Regions from separate parts of the Thalassotalea ganghwensis genome, predicted to be linked through region 2. Evidence: predicted binding sites of a transcription regulator. Region 2 holds the regulator's gene; each other region holds the start of a gene.

Region 1 (7,673 bases), on a different contig from region 2:
ACTCTACCACTGACCCTTGGTTTAACTGAAGTAAATTTCTTATGCTAATATGGCTGCGCCCTACTTCCATTGAAATAGTAACAGGAATATCTAAAATGGCATCAAGTTTACGCTTTTCTTCACCTGAAATCGGAGGCTCTTCCTCTTGAAGTTCGTCAAGCTCTACCTTTTGGCCAGCTTCTGCGGCTTCGGCTTCGGCTTGCTCTTCCATCGCCTCATCCCACATGCCTAAATCATCATCATTTTCTTCACTCATACCTTTAACCTCAGGTTATTAATACTCTAAATCGTCTTCTAATAAATGTAATTCAGCATCACTGTCTAGGCGTTTACCGCCTTTGGTAAGAATAGTGAGCTCTGATTTAACCGACTCAGGACGTTTAATTTTTTCTTTAATCTGTATCGCAACATTATCACGGCTCTGACCAAGCTTAGCTCTAAAGGTTGGCAGCTCCTCAATTAACACGGTAATGTGCTCTGGCATTTCTATTGGAATTATATCGCCAGCTTTCAACTCCATCACTTGCTGTAATGATAAGTTAACTTCAATAAACTTCGTCGTCAGCTCTACCGGCACATCCATAATTTCATCACGTAACGCCTTCGACCAACGCATATCGGTGTCTTCTTTATCACTTTGCACACCGGCATCTAGTAACTCTCGAATTGGCTCAAGCATCGCATAAGGTAAGGCAACATGAAAATCACCACCACCGCCATCGAGTTCAATGTGGAAAGAACTGATAACAACAACTTCGGTTGGGCTGACAATATTCGCCATTGAAGGGTTAACTTCTGAGTCAAGATATTCAAATGATACGTCCATTACTGGCGACCAAGCTTCTTTGTAATCTTCGAAGATTAATTTTAATAGCATTTGAATAATACGACGTTCAGTTGGGGTAAACTCACGGCCTTCAATTTTGGCGTGATAACGACCATCACCGCCAAAAAAGTTATCGACTAAGATAAAAACTAAACGGGCTTCCATGGTAATTAACGCTGTACCTTTTAAAGGTCTAAAACGCACCATATTCAAGCTAGTAGGTACAAACAAGGTATGTACGTACTCACCAAACTTGATCATTTGAATACCATTAATTGATACTTCAGCGGTTCTTCGCATCATATTAAATAAGCTAATTCGCATATGACGGGCAAAGCGCTCGTTGACCATTTCAAGGGTCGGCATACGCCCACGAACGATACGATCTTGAGATGAGAAATCGTAGTCAGATGTACCTTCCCTTGAAGCTACATCCTCTACAACTTCGTCCTCTTCGACTTCATCTACGCCATGGAGTAACGCATCAATTTCGTCTTGTGATAATAAATCGCTCACTCAATTCACTCTTTTGGCTAACTTAAATAACTGCCTTGTGCTCTATTGCATCACAAAGCCAGTAAATAATACCTGTTCAACTATTTTTGCATCTTCTATATCTGTCATCACTTTTTGCACTTCTGACAACGCTTTTTGTTTTAACGACGTTTTCCCCGCACTGGTCGCTAAATCATCAGCATTCGATTGGGTAAACACCGCTAATAAGGTACTTTCAATTAGTGGAATATGCTTTTTCGCCGCCTCGTCGTTTTCACTGCCTCTTACCAGCAATTGTACGCGAATTTCGACAAACCGGTCCCTAGAAGCGCCAGGAACATTAAAACGAAAAGGTCTAGGCATAGGCACATAAAGTGCAGTTCCAACTGAAGCTTTATCAACGTTGGCCCCACCACTACTTGTTTGACCGCTGCTAAGCGCCGCATCTAATTCAGCTTGAGATACATCGTCACCACCTGACATCAAGAAATACCCACCAGCACCTGCCGCAATCAAGACCACAACCGCAATGATGATGATCAACTTTTTCTTTTTACCGGAGTTATCTAACTCTAATTCTTTTTCATCAGCCATGACTAACCTTCATCATTAAACTTCTATTATGGTTTAAACTATATCGTTGTTGGGCTCTTATGCAAAAGCATTTCTTTGATTAAACATAGTAATCGACGCCAGTTGCTGAAGCTTTATACAATTGGTTGCCGACTAGACCCATTTCAATTTCCTGCGTGTCAGCATCATTCCCTTGTTGGTGCCTAGAGAGTTCACCTTGTTCACTGTCACCTTTAGTTTGCTTTTCTTGTTGCTCAACACTGGCATCACCAACATTAACACCGCTGTCTGACATCATATCACGTAGTTTATTCAAATTTTGCTCTAATGCGTCTTTAGCTTGTTGATTTTGAACTACAAAACTCACTATGGCTTGTTCATTCTGCATATTAACTTTAACCTGCATACTGCCAAGCTCTGGCGGATCTAAACGAATTTCTACCTGTTGGAGCTTTTGGTTCATCATCACCATCACTTTATCTTTAACCGCTTGATTAAAGTTTTTGCCATAAATAGCAATCGTTTCTTGATGTTGATTAAGCATTTGTTTTTGGTTTGTCGCTTCAGCATTATTAACCGCGTGACGTTCTATAGCTTGTGCTGCAATATACTGCTCACTAGCGCTATAGCTTGCCGACACACCTTGTGTCATTGCATGACTAGAAAGTTTAATCGCACCTTGTTCTACTGAGGCACCAAAAGTAAACGCTTGCTTTGGTTCATTTGTTTTTTTATGGCTATTATCAAGATTAGTAATATCCTGATCACTGTCTTCAAAGTTTATTTGCTCTTCTATTGTAACTTCGTTTCCTTGTGGATCTGCGCTAGATTTAAGTCCATTAACAGTACTGTAGTTTACCGTTGAGTGCTGCTTCGTATTTTCGTCATTGGTTTGCTTTTGATGTGCACCACTAACGAAAGACACGACTTTATCTGCTTGTTGACGATCTTGCCCAGAAGAAGCTTCAGATACTTGTTTTTGAACCGCTTGCGCTATTTTACTTGGAACTGGTTGCACGTCAGCAGCTGCTCTATCATTTTTCAATGTTTGATTAATCACTTCAGTTTCTTTTTGAGTCTTGTGACTCCCTTCTTGCAACGCTAATCGAACTTGTTCCTCGATTTCTTGCAATTTATTTGCCTTTGCCGATTGTTCATTATTATCACTGTTTGATTCAAAGCTCAGCTCAGTATCAATTTCTTTACTAACTTCTGGTGTAACCCTAGCCGTAGTTTCGCTTGTCTTGTCATTATGTTTGACAGCACCGCTGTCTGCAGTAGTTGTTGTCGAGGCGGCACTTTTTTGCATATCACCACCTTCATCATTTGATTCTAGTGGTTGATGCTCATTAGCAATATTGTGTTGATTCAACTTAACCTGTTCTTGCGTTTTCTGTGTGCTACTGTTTTTCTGCTGCAAAAGTTCAAACTCTGTTTTGGTTGATTGTGCTAAGCCCACTTTTACCTTAGCACTTACTTCAGCATTCTTAACGTTATCTGAATTATCAGGGGTAGCTTCTGCGTTTTTTGCCGTCAACTGTTTAAAACGTTCAAGCAATGGCTGTTCAATTTTAATTGAGGATGATTTATCTTCAGAACCATGAGTTTTTTGTTGATTGGTTTTATCAAGCTCTTTGTTTTGCTGGCCATCGTTAATGCCTTTAAACTGACGTAACAACTTAACTAACTCTTGTTGCTCCTCAGTGTTATCACCAGAAACTGTTTGATGATCGACGGACAACGCTTTAGAAGTTTTTAACAAAGTTAAAAGCTTTAAGTATTCTTGTTCATCAATATCAGTCTGTGCATCACCAGCTACAGAGGGCTTGATATTTTTAGCTTCTTCTATTTCTTCATGCTCAGCCGAATCAGATACTTTGCCATCAACTTGTTGCTCTTCTCCAGAGGCTTCACTTTTATTTGATTCTATTGGCGTATCGTTATTGATTTCAGATTGCTCTGAGGGCGCTTTTTCTGACGATGATTTAGTATTTTCTTCTCTAACAGAAGTTGATGGCTTAGCTTCTTTGGTTGCTTGTTGTTCGGCAACTTTTTTACCCGTTTCCGCCCTTTCTTTGCCGCCTGATGAATCGCGCTGTTGACTCATTACATCAGAAAACTTTTCACCGTTTTGCGATGAACCGTCAGACTGAATACTCGCATTAACTGCTGTATTTTCAGATGGTTGAGAAATATCTATCGATAAAGCTTTTATTGGTTGCATAACGATTCCTAACGAAAAATGTATCTCGAGGGTAACCTGAAGTTCACCACTCATTTTGCCAATCACTGTTAGTTATACAAATATCGTTCCAAAGATGTTTTAAGAAATTAAGTATCTGCAAATTACTGAGCTAATTTTCGTCTAACAAATTGCTGAGTTGATACCTCATCTAACATAATTTGCTCTTTTTTATTTTCCCGTTGAACCAACTGAAGTCGTTTTTGCGATTGCAAGTGTTCAATCGCTTTAACCCGTTGTCGTTGAGCGAGCCACTGCTGTTTTCGCTGTTCAACTACCGCTTTAGACTGTCTGATGGCGATATCAACTTGTTCGGCAGCATTATCAAGCTTGGCGACGAAGGTATGGAAATGACGATAAGTCGCACTATCAATGCCGCTTAACGCTCGCTGTTCAAGACGCTTCATGTACTCTAAACGATAATCTTTAACACTTTGCGCTCTAATGAGGTTTTGTTGGTATTCTTGCTCGGCAAATTGCAATTGTTGTGCTGCTTTTTGCTCTTTGTCGTGCTCTACTTGAAATAAGGTATCTAATTGCTTTAATAACATCTAAGCGCCTTAATTTGTGTTTTCACTGCTGTTAACACGCTGCTGTGTTTGATTATTGTTATTAGCATGAGCTTGCGCCGCTTGGATAATTTCTTGCAGTTGCGTCAAACTTTGATCATAAGGGATCACTTCATCCATCTTCTGTTGTAGGAAAAAGTCAATCACTGGAGTCACTTCAATTGCATGGTCAATACGTGGGTCGTTTCCTTTACTGTACGCACCAATGGCGATTAGATCTTTGTTTTGTTGGTATAAACTATAAATTTGTTTTAATTGTCTCGCCAGTAACTGATGCTCTTCACTGGTGACCATTGGCATAACTCGACTGATAGACGCTTCAATATCGATCGCCGGGTAATGACCTGAATCAGCTAACGTTCTTGACAGCACGATATGGCCGTCGAGTATTGCTCTTGCCGCATCGGCAATCGGATCTTGTAAATCATCACCTTCTGTTAATACCGTAAAAAATGCAGTGATTGAACCTTGACCAACGCCACCATTTCCAGCACGTTCGACTAATTGTGGTAATTTGGAGAATACAGATGGTGGATAACCTTTAGTTGCCGGCGGCTCCCCTACCGCTAGCGCAATTTCTCGCTGGGCTTGTGCATATCGGGTCAATGAATCGATCAATAGTAAAACGTTTAGGCCCTGATCACGAAAATACTCACTGATCTGCATTGCGGTTTCACAACCTTTAAGTCGCATCAATGGCGAGCAATCCGCTGGCGCTGCTACAACAACAGAACGAGAGCGTCCTTGCTCCCCCAAAATATCTTCAATAAACTCTTTAACTTCTCGACCCCGTTCACCAACAAGGCCAACAACAATCACATCTGCCGTCGTTCCTTTGGTCATCATACCAAGTAACACACTTTTACCAACACCAGAGCCCGCAAAAAGTCCCATGCGCTGTCCTTGGCCAACGGTAAGAAAACTGTTTATCGTTCGAACGCCAACATCCAAAGGTTCTGAAATAGCGCGACGAGATAACGGGTTAATATGTTGACTGGCATAATTAGCCTCTTTATCACTTTTTATTGAGCCTTTGTCATCTAGCGGTTTGCCGACACCATCGACAACTCGCCCGAGCAAGTTCATTGATAGCGGTAATTTTGCTCGGCCACTAACAGGTAAAACCCTTGCTCCTGGCAAAACACCTCGCAGACTTTGCTCCGGCATTAAAAACGTAGTTTCACCTGAAAAACCGACAACTTCTGCTAATAACTCACCAGCGGATGTTTCAACTAAACACTGACTTCCTACAGACGCTTTTACGCCAACCGCCTCGAGCGTCAAACCAACCACTCTTACTAAACGTCCAGCAACAGCAAGCTGATGCGGATGGATATAATCTTGGCATTGACTAAGTCGTTGGCTGAGGTTTTCTATATCGAACATTTCTTTGACGCTTTTGGCAATAAGCTAAGGATGTAAAGCATCTTGCAAAAAGGATTCCAAAACCTCTTGAAGACGTGTTTCTATGGTTAAGTCGATATTCGACGTACTGTTTTCAATTTGACAACTTCCCGGAGATAAGTGCGGTGCTGGTTGCAAACGCCAGCCGTTTTCTTCAATCACTTTAACGGTTAATTCTCTCTCAATCAGTTGAATGTCATCGGGGTGTAAAAAGATTTGCGTTTGTGCTTCCTGCATTGGTAACGCTTTGATCCCCTTTTTAATTGCCGAAAGTAGTATTTCATGATTCGTTTTGGCTTCATGAAGGGTAATCGCCTTAGTCAATTGGGTAACCAAGGTTAACAATTGTTGCTCCACTTTCCCTTCAATGACTTTCATCGGCTGGTGCAATTGTTCAATTAACATTTGCCACTCTTGGGTTAACTTTTCAATTTGCGCTTGGCCTTGTTCTAAACCTTGTGCTGTACCCTCTTCTATCCCTTTGGCTAAACCTTCTTGATGACCGGCTTGTTGACCTTCTTCAAAACCGGCACTAAATCCCTCTTCTTTACCTTGATTAAAGCCCTCTTGTTGAGCCGCTTGACGAATTTCTTCAATTTCTTGCGCTGTCAATGGTTGTAATTCAGGCTCATCTTCTTCGGGAGGTTCATAAACCCAGGTAGATTTTTTACCAAAGGCGTTAGTTTTTTCTTGATCGATGGCAGGATCTGGTTCAACAGCCGGCAGAGACCAAACGTCAAGCGTTTGTTCTTTAGTCGATTTAACTACATCTTCTAGCGGCTCAACCGCAGTAAAATTTTTCATGTATTAACTTCAATCAACATCTAAATGGGATTATAAGAACTCATCACCGCCACCGGCGCCACCAAGCATGATTTCTCCAGCATCAGATAGACGACGAGCAATAGATAAAATTTCTTTTTGCGCTGCTTCAACTTCACTAATACGAACAGGTCCCATCGCTTCAAGATCATCTAGCATCATTTCAGCTGCACGTTTAGACATGTTCTTCATAATTTTTTCTTTCAGTGTTTCATCGGCGCCTTTAATCGCTTTCATTAAGGCATCTTGCTGGACTTCACGTAGGATAGCTTGAATACCTCTATCATCAACGTCTGCCAAGTTTTCAAAGACAAACATCAGATCTTGGATTTGCTGACTCATTTCTTCGTCGTGCTCACGAATTGCATCCATCAAGACACCTTCAATATTAGTATCTAGATAGTTCATAATATCAGCAGCAGCTTTCAAGCCGCCCATTTTCGCTGCTTGCGCACCAGCTTGACCCGCAAACTGTTTCTCCATGATTTCATTTAACTCTTGCAACGCCGCTGGTTGCACTTCTTCTAAGTTGGCAATGCGCATCATGAGATCAAGGCGAGTTTTCTCTGCAAATTGACTCATGATCTCCGCTGATTGCTCTGGTTCTAAATAAGATAAAACAATAGTTTGAATTTGCGGATGCTCATTACGAATAATATTGGCGACTTGTTTTGAGTCCATCCATTTCAATGAATCTAAACCTTTGGCACCACCACCCATCACAATTTGGTCGATTAGGTTA
Region 2 (7,673 bases):
AGTCTGCTCCATGCTCGAGGGTTCACCGCTGATGATTTTGCATTGTCTCATCCAGGCGGTAGTTTAGGTAAGAGATTATTGTTGCGCTTAGCTGATATCATGCATCAAGGTGAACGTTTACCGGTTGTGGGTAGCCAAGCAAAAATCAAAGACGCCTTGGTTGAAATGTCACTTAAAGGGCTGGGAATGACCGCTGTTGTCAATGAACAAGGCGCATTAATAGGCCTGTTTACAGACGGTGATTTACGACGTATTTTGGACGCTAAAATCGACATCCATCAAGATACAATCCAATCAGTGATGACGCGCAATCCTAAAGTCGCGAATAAAGAAATGTTAGCAGCCCAAGCGCTGCAAATTATGGAAGAGAAGAAAATCAATGGCTTAATTGTTGTCGACGAAGACAATGTTCCTATCGGTGCAATGAACATGCACGACTTACTAAAATCAGGAGTATTGTGATGCAAACCTGGTATGGCGATATCGATGAAGATCTGGTGAGAAAATGCAAAAAGATAAAGTTGTTTGTCTGTGATGTTGATGGTGTCTTTTCTGATGGGCGAATTTATTTAGGTAATGACGGCGAAGAGCTCAAAGCATTTCATACTAAAGATGGCTTTGGCATTAAAGCGCTCGGCGCTAACGGAGTAGATGTTGCCGTAATTACGGGTCGTCGTTCAATGATCGTTGAAAAGCGTATGCAAGCATTAAATGTCAAACATATTGTTCAAGGTGAAGAAAACAAACTACCCGCCTTAAAAAATATCATAGAAGGCTTAAACCTTTCACCTGATCAAGTTGCTTATATCGGCGACGACATGCCTGATTATGACTGCATGAAATATGTTGGTCTGGCGATAGCGGTCAATGATGCCCATCCTCAAATTTTGGCTATTTCAGATTATAGAACCACAATTCGGGGGGGCTTTGGAGCGGTTCGAGAGACCTGTGACATTATTATGCAATGTCAAAATACTCTTCAATTGGCTTCTGGTGCTAGTATATGACCCGCACTACCGGACTATTACTCAGTTTTTTCATTGCCGCCTCCTCGATATACTTCTATCTTGAATGGCGACAGGACGCTAACCAAGATCCACAAATTATTAGTGACGATTTAACACCTGATTTTATCGCTGAATCACTTAATAGTAATATTTACAACGCAAAGGGTGAGCTTTCTTATATTATTGATGCTCAACGTATGGAACATTATTCCGAGCTTGCCGTTACCCACTTTGAGTTTCCACAATATACCCTCTATGGCAAAAATAATCCCTCTCCGTGGAAACTTAAAGCCAATGAAGGCACTCTATACAGTAACAACCGAGTCAGGTTAGAAAATCGAGTGACATTATTATCAACGGACGCAGAAAGTTTGATAAACAAAATACATGGACGCTATTTAGAGCTTGATTTAAATACCAATATCATTAGTACTGAGCAAACCATCGTAATTGAAGGAAAAGATTTTACTATGTATGGCTCAGGATTGATCGTAGACTTAAACACTAAACAAATGACGTTGACAGAGCATGTACAAACCATTTTCAAAACGAATCACCCTTAACACACTTTTGCTTATCGGCTCGAGCATTTTCGCTTCCGTTAATGCGGCAGAATTAGATTTAAAGCAAGAGATAAGTATTGATGCCTCTAGGCAAGCAGCAGATTTAAAAAATAAAGTATTTAGTTATATTGATAATGTGGTTATTAGCCAAGGCTCATTGCAAATCAAAGCGGATTTAGTTCAAGTCATTACTGACAACACCACTGGCGAAAAAACGTACTTGGCGAAAGGCAAGCCAGCCACATTTGAGCAAAAGCTTGAAGATGGCACGCCAATCTATTTACAAGCTAACGAAATAAAGTATCAACCTTCAGAAAATATCGTCGTGATTTCAGGTGATGCTGAATTAAGACAGGAAGGTAGTAAAGTCAGCGGCAGTATTATCACCTACAACTTTGTCACTGAACAGGTTAGTGCTGACAGTGAAGCGAATGATCGCGTTAAAACCGTATTACAACCCAAAGAACTTGATAAAAAATAGCCTATGGACAACGCAATTCTCTGTGCAAAAAATTTAGCAAAATCATACAAGGGACGTCGAGTTGTTAAAGACGTTAGCTTGATGGTTAAAGAAGGGCAAATTGTCGGTCTACTTGGCCCTAACGGTGCTGGTAAAACCACCTCATTCTATATGATTGTTGGCTTAGTACCCCACGATGATGGCACAATTGAGCTCAACCAGCATGATATCTCCCTGCTTCCAATGCATGAACGTGCTCGTCAAGGAATTGGGTATCTGCCTCAAGAAGCTTCTATTTTTAGAAAGCTCAGTGTCACTGATAATATTATGGCGATTCTACAAACTCGCAAAGATATTTCCGACATTGAACGTCAAGATAAGCTTGAGCATTTATTAGAAGAGTTTAATATTGGTCATATTAAAGATAATTTAGGGATGAGCTTATCTGGTGGTGAGCGGCGCCGTGTTGAAATTGCTCGGGCGCTAGCTGCAGACCCTAAATTTATCTTGTTAGATGAACCGTTTGCTGGTGTTGACCCAATTTCTGTAGGTGATATAAAAAAAATTATTCTACACTTAAAGCAACGAGGAATTGGTATTTTAATCACAGACCATAATGTACGAGAAACGTTAGATGTTTGTGAACATGCCTATATCGTGAGTCATGGTGAGTTAATTGCGGAAGGAAATTCTCAAGAAATTCTTGCTAATCAGATAGTAAGAGATGTATATCTTGGTGAACAATTTACGTTATAGTATCTATTAACCAGAGTAAAATGAACGTCAATAATAATTATAGGAACCGAAGGAAGTAAATGCGCCCTAGTTTACAGCTCCGTATTGGACAACAATTGACAATGACTCCGCAGTTGCAGCAAGCAATTAAGCTGTTGCAGTTGTCAACATTAGACCTTCAACAAGAAATTCAAGAGGCCTTAGAAAGTAATCCGCTTTTAGAAATTGATGAATCAAATAATAACAATCAAGAGAACGAAAAAGATCACCTAGAAGAAGGTTTTTCAGCGACAAGTTCAGAATCCAAAACTAGCGATGGTAGTGAAGACTCTTCGCCAACCATCGATGAAATTTCAACCACTGAAGCGATGGATAAAACCGATATCCCGGAAGAGCTTAATATCGATACCACATGGGATGAAAGCTTCAGTGCTGGCGTATCAAGCAGTGGTATAGGCAGTGTGAGTGAAGATTACACTTATCAAGGCGAAACCATAGACTCGATTCAAGATCATTTACGCTGGCAAATGGACTTAACCCCTTTTACTGAAACCGATCGCGCCATTGCAACCGCAATAATCGATGCCATTGATGATGCTGGTTATTTAACGGTTAGCGCAGAAGATATTTTAGAGAGTATTGGTATAGATGATGTTGAGCTTGACGAAGTTGAGGCGGTACTAAAACGCATCAATATGTTTGATCCCGTAGGTGTCGGTGCGCGCAGTATAGCCGAATGTTTATTAATTCAATTAAATCAGTTTGACGCACAAACGCCTTGGCTAAAAGAAAGTAAAATAGTCGTTAAAGATTATATCGATTTACTGGGTAATCGTGATTATCGTCAACTAATGCGTAAAACCCGTTTAAAAGAAGATCAACTAAGAGAAGTCATTCGTCTCATTCAATCGCTTGATCCACGACCGGGAGACTCGGTAATAAAAAGTGATGATCAATACGTCATTCCCGATGTATCGGTTGAAAAAAAGAATGGCCGTTGGGTCGTTGAACTTAATCCAGATACCGCACCTAAACTTTCCGTAAATCAACATTATGCTTCTATGGCTCGCTCGATGAAGTCTTCAGCCGACAGTCAATTTATTCGTTCCAATCTGCAAGAAGCAAAGTGGTTTATAAAAAGTTTAGAAAGTCGAAACGAAACTCTTTTAAAAGTGTCTAATTGCATAGTTCAACGACAACAGGGCTTTTTTGAACACGGCCCAGAGGCTATGCGCCCTATGGTTTTAAATGATATCGCTGAAGCGGTCGACATGCATGAATCAACAATTTCTCGTGTAACCACGCAAAAATACATGCATACACCACGCGGTATATTTGAATTAAAATTCTTCTTCTCAAGTCATGTTAGTACTGAAAATGGTGGAGAATGTTCATCAACGGCTATTCGAGCTTTAATTAAAAAGCTGGTCGCTGCTGAATTACCTTCTAAGCCACTCAGTGATAGCAAAATGGCTGAATTATTGGCGGAGCAAGGTATTAATGTCGCACGCAGAACCATTGCAAAATATCGCGAATCATTATCTATCCCTCCGTCAAATCAACGTAAAAGTTTGCTTTAAGTAAACATAACAATAAGGATTTAAGCCCATGCAAATTAATCTTTCTGGTCACCATGTTGAAATTACAGATTCTTTAAGAGATAGCGTTAATACTAAATTCGCAAAACTAGAGCGACATTTTGACCATATCAACAACGTTTATGTGGTACTAACTGTTGAAAAAATTAACCAAATTGCAGAAGCAACCGTCCACTTAAATGGCACCGAAGTGCATGCAAAAGCCGAAAATGGTGATATGTATGCTTCAATTGACAGCTTAGTCGACAAACTTGATCGTCAAATATTAAAATACAAAGGCAAAATTAACCAACATTAACGCTATTAAGTTAGCCGCGTACCCGCATTATGAAGTTACTTGAAATGCTATCGCTGGACTGCACACTATGTGCAGTCCACGCTTCTAGCAAAAAGAAGATTTTAGAACTACTCAGTGAAAAAGCCTCTGAACATCTCAAACAATTTTCCACTTATGATTTATTGGCAAGTTTAATTGCTCGAGAGAAAATGGGCTCAACTGGCATCGGTGGAGGTATCGCAATTCCGCACGGTCGCCTAACAGATACAGAGCAAGCGATCGTTGTCTTAGCAACCAGTGAACAGCCGATTGACTTTGACGCTATTGATAATCGCCCCGTAGACATCTTTGTCGCATTATTTGTTCCCGAACAAGAGTGCCAAGCACATCTAAGTACGCTACAAAGTATTGCTCAACTTTTTAGTGATAAACAATTCTGCAAAGAATTAAGAAAAAGTACAACATCTGAAGAAATGTTTGCACTTATTCAGCAAGCCAGCTAAGTTAGGCAAATAAACCATGTTACTATCGCCCTCAGCTTTTTTATAAGGCATATTCATGAAGTTAACCATCGTAAGTGGTCGCTCCGGCTCAGGTAAAAGTGTCGCGTTAAGAATTCTTGAAGATTTAGGCTATTATTGTGTCGACAACATTCCGGTAAACCTTTTACCTGCTTTAACACATACGGTTATCAACGATTACGAAACCGTTGCAGTCAGTCTCGATGTTCGAAATTTACCTGATGATCCAAACGACGTTTCAGAGATACTTGACTACTTACCAACAACTGTTGAACTCAACATCCTCTATTTAGACGCAGATGACTCTGACCTTATAAAGCGCTTCAGTGAAACCCGTCGTTTACACCCTTTGATTAAGCAAAACATCGCACTTGATCAAGCGTTAAGTTTAGAAAAAAAGTTGTTAGAACCAATTTCTAGTCGTGCTCATTTATATATCAATACCAGTCAACTAACCCCTCATCAGCTTGCAGATCTTATCAGGGAGCGCATTCTTGGCAAAAAGACCGGCAAGATGGTGGTTGTATTTGAGTCATTTGGCTTTAAACATGGTGTACCACAGGATGCTGACTATGTTTTCGATGCGCGATTTTTACCAAACCCATTTTGGGAAAAAGAACTAAAAAGCTATACCGGTTTAGACCAACCCGTGAAAGATTTTTTAGGTGCTCAACCAATCGTGACTAAGTTTATCTGGCAAATTAATAGCTTTTTTATGACTTGGCTACCGCACCTTGAGCGAAATAATCGTAGCTATATTACCATTGCAATTGGTTGCACTGGAGGCAAGCACCGCTCTGTTTATATCGCTGAGCTTCTTGCTAACAATTTAAGAAAAGAGCGCCAAGACGTGCAATCACGACACCGAGATATCGATAAATCATCGACTTAATTTAATAAAGTATCAGTAAAAAGCACATGACACGTTTTGAAAGAGACCTAAAAATCACCAATAAACTTGGCTTACATGCTCGAGCCGCAACCAAACTCGCACAACTTAGTCAAAAATTTAGTGCAACCATTACCGTAGCGCTAGATGACAAAAGCGTTGATGCTAGCAGTATCATGGGCTTAATGTTACTAGCGGGTAGTAAAGGAAAGGTGGTCAAGGTGATCACCGAAGGCGATGATGCAGAAATTGCCCTAAAGGAGGTCTGCCAGTTGTTTAATGATAAATTCAATGAAGCCGAGTAAAGCACTTTTTTCCTTAACCCCCAATTACGTCCTTGATAAATTTTGCTGAAAAAAAAACAATTATAAGATACACTTACCGTCAGCGTTTACAAAAAAACCAGTCTTCAAAAGCAAAACAATAACTAAGTCTGAGATGTGACGCTAAATTCACCAGTAAAATAGTTTTCAATCAATAACGGCACAAGGTAGCAATATGCCGGAAGCGTTAGAACAAGAAAATAGCCATAAAACCCTGCAGCAAGTTAATGAAGCACTTGGCAGCGGGATGTTTGTTTATGTGCGAAAATTACTGCAAAACATGCCGGCGTATGATCTTGCATTAATACTTGAATCTACGCCCTCAAAAAGCCGTACCATTCTCTGGCAGCTCATTGATCCCGATCACCACGGTGAAGTTCTCGAAGAGCTTAATGAAGAAGTACGTAAAGGCATCTTAAAAAATATCCAACCGGAGAAGCTCGCGGCAGTGGCCGAAGGAATGGATATCGATGACTTAGCAGAAGTTCTTAGAACACTGCCTGATACGGTTTATAATGAAGTATTAGCGTCAATGGACTCTCAAGATAGAGGTCGTGTAGAAACGGCGCTATCTTATGAAGAAGACACTGCTGGTGGTATCATGAACACCGATACCATCACCCTGCGCCCCGATGTTACTGTCGATGTTGTTTTACGTTATTTACGCCTTAAAGGCGAACTCCCCGAATCCACGGATTCATTTTATGTTGTCGATCGTCAAAATCATTTTATCGGTTCTGTTTCTCTCGCTGCCATTGTCACAGCGAAACCTGAAGTGATCGTATCAAGCTTAATAGACGAAGAAATAGAAGCCGTGTATGCCGATACACCAGAAAGTGAAGTTGCTCAACTTTTTGAACGATACGATTGGTTTTCAGCACCCGTTATTGACAAAGAGCGCCATCTTTTAGGTCGTATTACCATTGATGACATAATCGATGTTATCAGGGAAGAAGCAGAACACTCAATGCTTAGTATGGCGGGTTTAGATGATGAAGCAGATACTTTTGCACCAGTAGTAAAAAGTACGCAACAGCGTTCAATTTGGTTGGGGGTTAACCTGATCACAGCGTTATTAGCTGTAGCCGTTTCTTCAATGTTTGAAGATATCTTAAGTCAGCTCGCGATATTAGCGATTTTAAATACGCTAGTACCAAGTATGGGTGGTGTCGCAGGCAATCAAACGCTTACGCTTGTCATCCGCGGTATCGCACTTGGTCACGTTGGAGAAAGTAACGCTAAAGCGCTACTTTATAAAGAACTCGCGGTCGGTTTTTTAAATGGCCTGATTTGGGCAATA
Region 3 (7,673 bases), on a different contig from region 2:
AGAAACATTGCCTGCCGTTGTTTTTAAAATGGTCGCTAAATAATCACGTTCAAATTGATCGCGCGCTTCTTGGAAAGAGGGGTGCTGAGATGGTTGACCTTTTAAGGCGTGTCTTACTAAGGATTCTCCGATAAGAGATTCAGTACTTAATGCAACACTTTGTTCAATCACATTTTGTAATTGGCGAATATTTCCTGGCCAAGGCGCTGAAATTAATAATTCCATAGCTTCTTGGGTAAAGCCATTTATTGACGTTGCGCTATGCTTAGCAGCTTGCGCCAAAAAATGTTGGACGAGTAAAGGAATATCTTCTCTTCGTTCAGAAAGAGGGGGCAAGACCAATTCTACGACATTGAGACGATAATAGAGATCTTCTCGAAACTTCTGGTTTTTTATCGCATGTTGAAGGTTTTTGTGTGTGGCGGCCACAATACGCACGTCGACTTTTACTGAACGCGTGCTGCCGACAGGGCGAACTTCCTTTTCCTGTAAAGCTCGAAGCAACTTTACTTGAAAGTTTAATGGCATATCGCCTATTTCATCTAAAAATAGCGTACCACCATCAGTTGCTTCGAATAGGCCAATATGATCACTTTGGGCTCCCGTAAACGCCCCTTTTTTATGACCAAATAATTCCGACTCTAACAGTTGTTCAGGAATCGCAGCGCAGTTAATTGCAGTAAAAGGGTTATTGGCTCTTTTACTCGCTTTATGGATTGCTTGGGCAAGTAATTCTTTACCCGTTCCGCTCTCACTATGGATCAGCAAGCTAAAATCACTCTTTGCGACTTGATAGGTTTGCGTTAAAAGCGCTTCCATCAAAGTACTGCGGCTAATGATGTTTTCTCGCCATTTACTATCTAAGGGTTGGCGCTGGGTTTGATTAGCGATAGGTTGCAACCGAATCGCTTGCTTTACCGTATCAAGTAGCTCCTGACTTTCAAACGGTTTTGTTAGGAAACTAAACACACCTTGCTTGGTTGCATTAATGGCATCAGGAATAGTGCCGTGTGCAGTCATAATAATGACGGGTAAATTTTTATAACGCTCGCGAATTTTATCGAACAGTGCCATACCATCCATGCCAGTCATTCTCAAATCACTAATCACACAATGGGGTTGAAAGCTTTGTAATATGCCTAATGCATGTTTAGCATTTTCAGCCGTTTCTACATCATAACCTGCTGCTTTGAGTCGGATGCTAAGTAATCTTAAAAGGCTTGGGTCGTCATCAACAACGAGGACTTTTTCGCCACTGATCATATTATCTGTATTCATTATGCACCTCCTCGTTCATTAATGGATTGTTCGATGGCTTTTAATTGTTCTATTTGTTGTTGTAGTTTCAAAGATTTTTGTTCTAATTTTTCTAAGTTTTGCTGCTGTTGGATAAGTTGCATAGAGCTCTCTTTAACGAGATTCTCTCTGTCGATAAGCTTGTTGAGCAAGAGCAACTGTTGATTGAGTTGATCTTTTAACATGACGATAAAGGCATAATCTTCGACATTAAAACGATTCTTTGCTTGCTCAATCAATGACGCTCGATTAAGTGTTGATTTCGCTGTGTATGGGTTGTGAATTGGTGATTGCGGTAAACTGTGCAACAGCAACAAATTAAACTCAGCTCCAGTGATACCTTGCTGTTCAAGCTGTTGTTGTGTTTTTATTTCTTCAAGTAATTCAGGCTGCGCTAAGCTTTTTATCCATAGATAATAACTACCATATTGTGAATAATTGGATTCATTATAGGTTAGCTGGCATCCAGTGACGAAAGCGCTGCAAACGAGTAATAAAATTAACCTATACTGATATGTTATCTGTTTATTCGTCATGCTATTTGTTCTTTTGTTAGGTCAGAAAACTTGGCTTCTGATGTTAGAATAAGCGGTAGAGACACGCAAAAACGGGTCATAGTTGGTGCGCTCGTTTGGCTGACAACGTTAATTGTTCCATTTAATCGCAGCAGTAACTCTTTAACTATCGTTAGTCCCAAACCACTACTTTTAATTTTGTCTTGCTTAAAATCGTTCCCTTGGTAAAAGGCTTCAAATATTTTCTGTCGATCTGATTCTTGTATACCAGGACCTTGATCTTCAATGGCAATATTGAGACGGTGATGCTCACTCGAGACATCAATGGTAATTTTTCCGTCCTTAGGTGAAAACTTAATGGCATTAGATAGCAAGTTATCGAGAATGACACTCAGTTGTTTGCGATTACATGCAAACTTAATAGGTGAGCTTAAACGAATTATCTCGATATTTTTAACCTTGAAGTCGAGCTTGCGTAGGTCAATTGCCTTATCAATCTCTTCCTCAATATTAATCGTTTCCCTATCTTGTAGGCTTGTTGAATCTAAAACAATATTGAAGTTAAGCAAATCCTCAATTAATTGCTGTAAGCGAGTCACATTTAGTCGAATGATTTCAGTAATTTCTTGTTGCTCACTGTTAAGTTTGCCAACACTATGATCGTAGATTAACTCAGTGCCTTCTCGTATTGCCGCTAAAGGCGTCTTTAACTCATGAGAGATATGTCGAATAAAGCTCGACTTTTGCAATTCGAGAGCTTGCAACCTCGCTCGCATCAATTCTAAAGCATTCGCGATTTCGACAACTTCTAATGAGCCTTTAGCTCGAATATGCTGTTCAAAACGACCTTTCTCTAATTGATTAATCTGGCGAGTTAATTGTTTTAACGGCCGCGTGATCAATATGGTAAATATTGCTGCTAAAATCAGAACGAACGGAATAACGACTAAGCTATTGAGTAAAGTACCTTTGATTTTTTCCGCCGATTGATTAACTAATTTAGCTTGTTCTCCAATAAGCAAATCCGCTCGCTCTGCGAGGTGCTGACTAAGCTTGGTTAATTGGGCAAACTGTTGTTGAGCATTGTCGAGTGATATCTGTTTGTTTTCGGTTACGCTTAATTGTTGATTAAAAGAAGCTAAGCCGCTAATTAACTGAGCGCGCGTATCATTAAAGATTGGATCTTCTATTGCTTTAAAATCATGTGTTAAATGGTTGTTCAACAGTAAATACTGAGACTGAAACTGTTGATAGACATCGGGTGATTGCAAAACAATATATTGACTAGCGAAACGTTCAGTGCGAGCGAGTGAGCGACTCACTGCTCGGCTACTATCTAAAATGCTCGCGACATTAAAAATTGCATCAGTACCTTGTTTTGATAAGGTGTTAATTTGATGAGCGCTCATGATCATCGAAAGAATTAACGGCATAACGACTAAAGTAAACCCCAGTAAGGTAATGCGCTTTATTGACCAATTAAGTCGTTGATAAAAATGTAACACCTAGATAAGTCCCTTCGCTTTGATACGCTTAGTGGGTGCATTTGTAGAGTAACTCTATCACAAATACAACACTGTCGCCTATTGGCGACAGTGGGCTGTTTTGTTGTGATGTTTTCTAACTATATGAAAATAAATGAAATAATCATCATGTTAACCTAAGCCTCGTCTAATATGATTTTTTATTTTTCTTAGCTGTTGTTAATTGACGACAGTTAGGACACCTCAAAAATAAATTAATTATTATAAATCAATGTTTTATGATTTGGCACGTCCTGTGCAATGTCTCAATCGACTAAGTTGGTCTCAGAATATTTAACTTCAATTGAGTCCCATTAATAAAAGAGGAAAAATAATGATTAGTTTAAAAAGTGTTAGCTTATTTGTTGTAACGAGTTCTATTGCTGCTTTCTATGTCAGTGCCAATGAGCAAGCCAATGATGTTGTAAAAACCATTGAAACTACCCAAGTTGAGTTCTCTGAGTTATTAGCAAAGTTTGACAAAGATAATAACGGCTTATTGAGCAAAGCTGAGGTTGCGGTTAGCAAAGATGAATTGTTGATCAAACGTTTTGATTCAATTGATACTAATGCTGATGCGGGCTTGAATGAACAAGAACTAAAAGCTTTTTCAAATACACTAAAAACACAATAAAACCATAAAACTACCAACGTCAACCGTTGTTCACTCTCTGTTCACAGTCAGTTATTCCCTAACCTTGTAACTGGCTTTTTTTTAAGGGAAACTGATGCAAAAAACTTCTTCAATGCCCAGATATATTCAAATGGATAATTGGATTTTTGAAGTTAAGGCGGTAAGAGCCTTAAAAGTAAAGGAATATGGTCAACCCTATCAAGCTATTAGTCAAATTACCATTAATGGTGATAATGCCTATATCGATGGTTTAATGACTAAAGAAAATCATCGTTTTACACGAAAAGATTTTGATACCGTTATGGATTTTTGTCGCTCTCTTGGTGTTGCTAATGCGAGTTTTGATCGTTTCAAGCAGGATAAATTGATCACCGAAGTGGTTAACTTAAAAGAAAAAAGCTCAGCACTGTTATTGCAATTAGTTAATTAACGATTGGCATCTCTGCGGCCTAAAGAGAGTTGTAACGCTTTGTGTAAAATAGCCTAAGTAACTAAGACTAAATCACTAAATTTTGCGATGAATGGTTAATTGCTATCAATGTTTCCTGTTTTTTTGCAAATCATTCCCAGCTTGTTTTAAACCAATGGCTTAAGTGCTTTCAACTGCTTTAACTTCGATAATAAATCCCTTATAGTGGAATGCTTGAACAATAAACCTTTATCCTATTTTAAAGGTTCAGACGGTATCGAGCTAAATAAGGTCACCAGATCTTATAACGTCATGATTTGGCTGACAACCTGCTGGAAGTTGTTAGGTTCGATCCCCCTATAACAATAATTAAAATAAGTACATCGTCATCGGCTAATTGGGATGACCTTGCAATGTGCTTACTAAAGGAAGATCTCGTGAAAAAATCAATCTCTTTGCTCATCGCATCAGCGCTCACTCTAGGGGGCTGTGGTAATGATGAACAAGCAAATAATGCAACGCAAACCGCGTCATCATCAATAAAAGCGTCAACATTTGTTCCTAGAGCTCAAGATGCCTACTTAAGTGAAGAGCAAGCGATGAAACGCTCTGCACGTGTATCGAATGTTGATTATCAATTAACCTTTGATTTGACTGGTGGGGATAGCTTTTCTTCAACATCAACAGTTATTTTTGATCTCAACGATGCTGACCATCCATTAACCTTAGATCTTAATGAAGCTAACATTACTAAGTTAACTATCAATGGTAAGCAAATTGAACCTGATTACAATAACTGGTTTATCAGCTTGCCTGCGGCTCATTTAATCAAAGGCCGTAATAAAGTTGAAGTGAGTTTTAATCGTTTACATAGTACGGATGGCGAAGGTTTACACCGCTTTACCGATCCTAGCGACGGCCTCGTTTATTTATATTCTCACTTTCAGCCTGCAGCTGCACATCAAATGTTTGCTTTGTTTGATCAGCCGGATCTTAAAGCGAATTTTGAGATGACGGTATCTGCCCCGAAAGATTGGCAGGTATTTACTGCGATGAAAGAGACATCGGCTCGTCTAGATGGTGACAAAAAAGTTTGGCAGTTTGATACTACGTTAAAATTAAGTCCCTATAACTTTTCGTTACATGCGGGTCCTTACCATAAATTTGAAGATAACTCTGGCAAATATCCATTGCGTTTATTTGCTCGCCAGTCGGTGAAAGATCAAGTTATTCCAAGTGACTGGTTTACATATACCCATCAGGGCTTAAAGTTTTTTGAAGATTATTATGGTATCGACTATCCATTTAGAAAGTATGACCAAGTGATAGTACCTGACTTTATCTACGGTGCGATGGAAAATGCAGCAGCGATCACCTTTGGTGAAGGGGGGTTCTTAACCAATGGTGAAATGAGTAAAAGCCAAAAGCAATATTTAGCGCAAGTGATTATGCATGAAATGGCACATCAATGGTTTGGTAATTTGGTGACGATGAAGTGGTGGAATGGCTTGTGGTTAAATGAGAGTTTTGCTGCATTTATGGCGACATTTGCCACAGCAGAAGCAACAGAATTTAAAGATGCATGGCGTTCATTTTATGCTTATGGTAAACAAGCTGCTTATCGCCAAGATCAACAAATAACGACTCATCCGATTGAAGTCCCTGTGCCTTCGTCAGCTAATGCATTTGATAACATTGATGCGATTACCTATCAAAAAGGCGCTTCTGTACTTAAGCAACTACGTCATATGCTAGGTGAGGAAATCTTTAGACGAGGTATTCACAATTACTTAGCTAAAAATGCCTACCAAAATGCAGAGTTAGATGATTTTATAGACGCCCTTGCTAGTGCATCAGGTAAAAATCTCGATACATGGAAACAAGAATGGTTATACAAAGCAGGGGTAAACACCATACAAGCAAACTTTAGTTGTAGTGATGGAAAAATAAGTCAATTTGATTTGTTGCAATCAGCAGATGAAAATTACCCAACCTTGCGTGAGCAATTTGTACAAATAGGTTTGTTTAACGTGAAAGATGGCAAGGTTGAGTTGTCTGATAAAGTTGGCGTAGCTTATCAAGGTAATTCAACTTCTGTTGAAGATTTAATAGGGAAGGACTGTCCGGATCTAGTTTATCCCAACTATGAGGATTGGGGCTTTGTTAAAGTCAATTTAGATAAAACCTCTTTTGAGACTGCCCAAAGTAATTTAAGTACCGTCAGCGATCCATTATTGCGCTCCATGTTATGGCAAGCATTATGGGATAGTGTCAGAGAAGGTCAGTTACCATTAAATGATTTTATCGACACCGCCATTATTAATGCACCTTTGGAAACCGATTACACCATTTTGGGACAAGCCTTATCTCAATTGGCACAAAGCTTTGGTTATTTGAAAACTTTTTATGGGGTGTCTCATCCGTACGTTAAAGAAGTTGGTCAACGTTTAGAGAAGATGACTTGGGAAAACACCTTGGCAAATGTTGACGATAAAAACAAATTACGTCGTTGGTTTGGTTATTACCGCTCATTTGCAGTTTCTGAGCAAGGGCTCGATAACTTATTGGCGATTTTGGAAGGCAAGCAAGTTGTTGAAAATCTAGTTGTCAATCAAGATCAACGTTGGAATATTGTTAGCCATTTAAACCGTTATCAGCATCCGAAAGCTGATGAATTATTAACGGCTGAAAAACAGCGTGATAACTCAGATACTGGAATAAAATCAGCGATATCGGCTCTAGTTAGCCGCCCGGACGCAGAAATTAAAGCAGAGTGGTTAGCCAATATTCATGCGACAGAAAATGCAATGCCATATGCTAAATTGCGCTCAGCGATGGGCTCTATGTATCTTTCAGAGCAAGGAGAACTTGATGAGTTAACCGCAGATAGTCGATTGGCCATGTTACCTGAAGTTGATAAAGCCCATGATCATGTCTTTATGCGCACCTACGCGGGTTCAATGATCCCTGCAACATGTTCAGCTAAGAGTGTCGCTCGTTTAGAAAAAGCAATCGCAGATTATACTGACTTGTCTTCGGGAACTCGCAGAGCTTTGTTAGTGACTCATCAGAACGATAAGCGCTGTTTAATGATTAAAGATAAGATGACCATTAAGTAATACCGATAAGTAGAACGAAAAAACCGCTATTTTTTTGTAGCGGTTTTAGCCTTAGCCCCGAGATCTTAACCAAAGGGGCAATGACTATTTTTAATACTAACGACATTAGCACTTGCTCATTTGGAATAACCAAACATCGCTCATGATGCTTTGCTATTATCAAAAATAGCCTTTCGC

The links. Region 2 encodes sigma-54, which starts transcription at its own class of promoters, with help from an activator protein. Its sites were predicted from a motif close to GTTGGCACGNNNNTNGNNT; they were not measured.
Region 1: the regulator sigma-54 is predicted to act here: its motif matches at 4,193-4,211, upstream of ACSLUH_RS01215 (flagellar hook-length control protein FliK).
Region 3: the regulator sigma-54 is predicted to act here: its motif matches at 3,578-3,596, upstream of ACSLUH_RS00385 (EF-hand domain-containing protein).

What each region holds. Positions count from the first base shown of each region.
Region 1 covers NZ_JBQRUM010000001.1:273,291-280,963, reverse strand. Annotated here, with positions in the region: gene fliN (flagellar motor switch protein FliN) at 1-256, opposite strand, end outside; gene fliM (flagellar motor switch protein FliM) at 275-1,342, opposite strand; gene fliL (flagellar basal body-associated protein FliL) at 1,385-1,915, opposite strand; gene ACSLUH_RS01215 (flagellar hook-length control protein FliK) at 1,995-4,118, opposite strand; gene fliJ (flagellar export protein FliJ) at 4,241-4,687, opposite strand; gene fliI (flagellar protein export ATPase FliI) at 4,697-6,091, opposite strand; gene fliH (flagellar assembly protein FliH) at 6,116-6,913, opposite strand; gene fliG (flagellar motor switch protein FliG) at 6,944-7,673, opposite strand, start outside.
Region 2 covers NZ_JBQRUM010000030.1:9,885-17,557, forward strand. Annotated here, with positions in the region: gene ACSLUH_RS18705 (KpsF/GutQ family sugar-phosphate isomerase) at 1-462, shown strand, start outside; gene kdsC (3-deoxy-manno-octulosonate-8-phosphatase KdsC) at 459-1,007, shown strand; gene lptC (LPS export ABC transporter periplasmic protein LptC) at 1,004-1,570, shown strand; gene lptA (lipopolysaccharide transport periplasmic protein LptA) at 1,536-2,051, shown strand; gene lptB (LPS export ABC transporter ATP-binding protein) at 2,055-2,786, shown strand; gene ACSLUH_RS18730 (RNA polymerase factor sigma-54) at 2,846-4,345, shown strand; gene hpf (ribosome hibernation promoting factor) at 4,374-4,661, shown strand; gene ptsN (PTS IIA-like nitrogen regulatory protein PtsN) at 4,691-5,143, shown strand; gene rapZ (RNase adapter RapZ) at 5,199-6,053, shown strand; gene ACSLUH_RS18750 (HPr family phosphocarrier protein) at 6,080-6,355, shown strand; gene mgtE (magnesium transporter) at 6,549-7,673, shown strand, end outside.
Region 3 covers NZ_JBQRUM010000001.1:85,760-93,432, forward strand. Annotated here, with positions in the region: gene ACSLUH_RS00370 (sigma 54-interacting transcriptional regulator) at 1-1,278, opposite strand, end outside; gene ACSLUH_RS00375 (hypothetical protein) at 1,278-1,832, opposite strand; gene ACSLUH_RS00380 (HAMP domain-containing sensor histidine kinase) at 1,829-3,316, opposite strand; gene ACSLUH_RS00385 (EF-hand domain-containing protein) at 3,669-3,968, shown strand; gene ACSLUH_RS00390 (hypothetical protein) at 4,063-4,398, shown strand; gene pepN (aminopeptidase N) at 4,815-7,496, shown strand.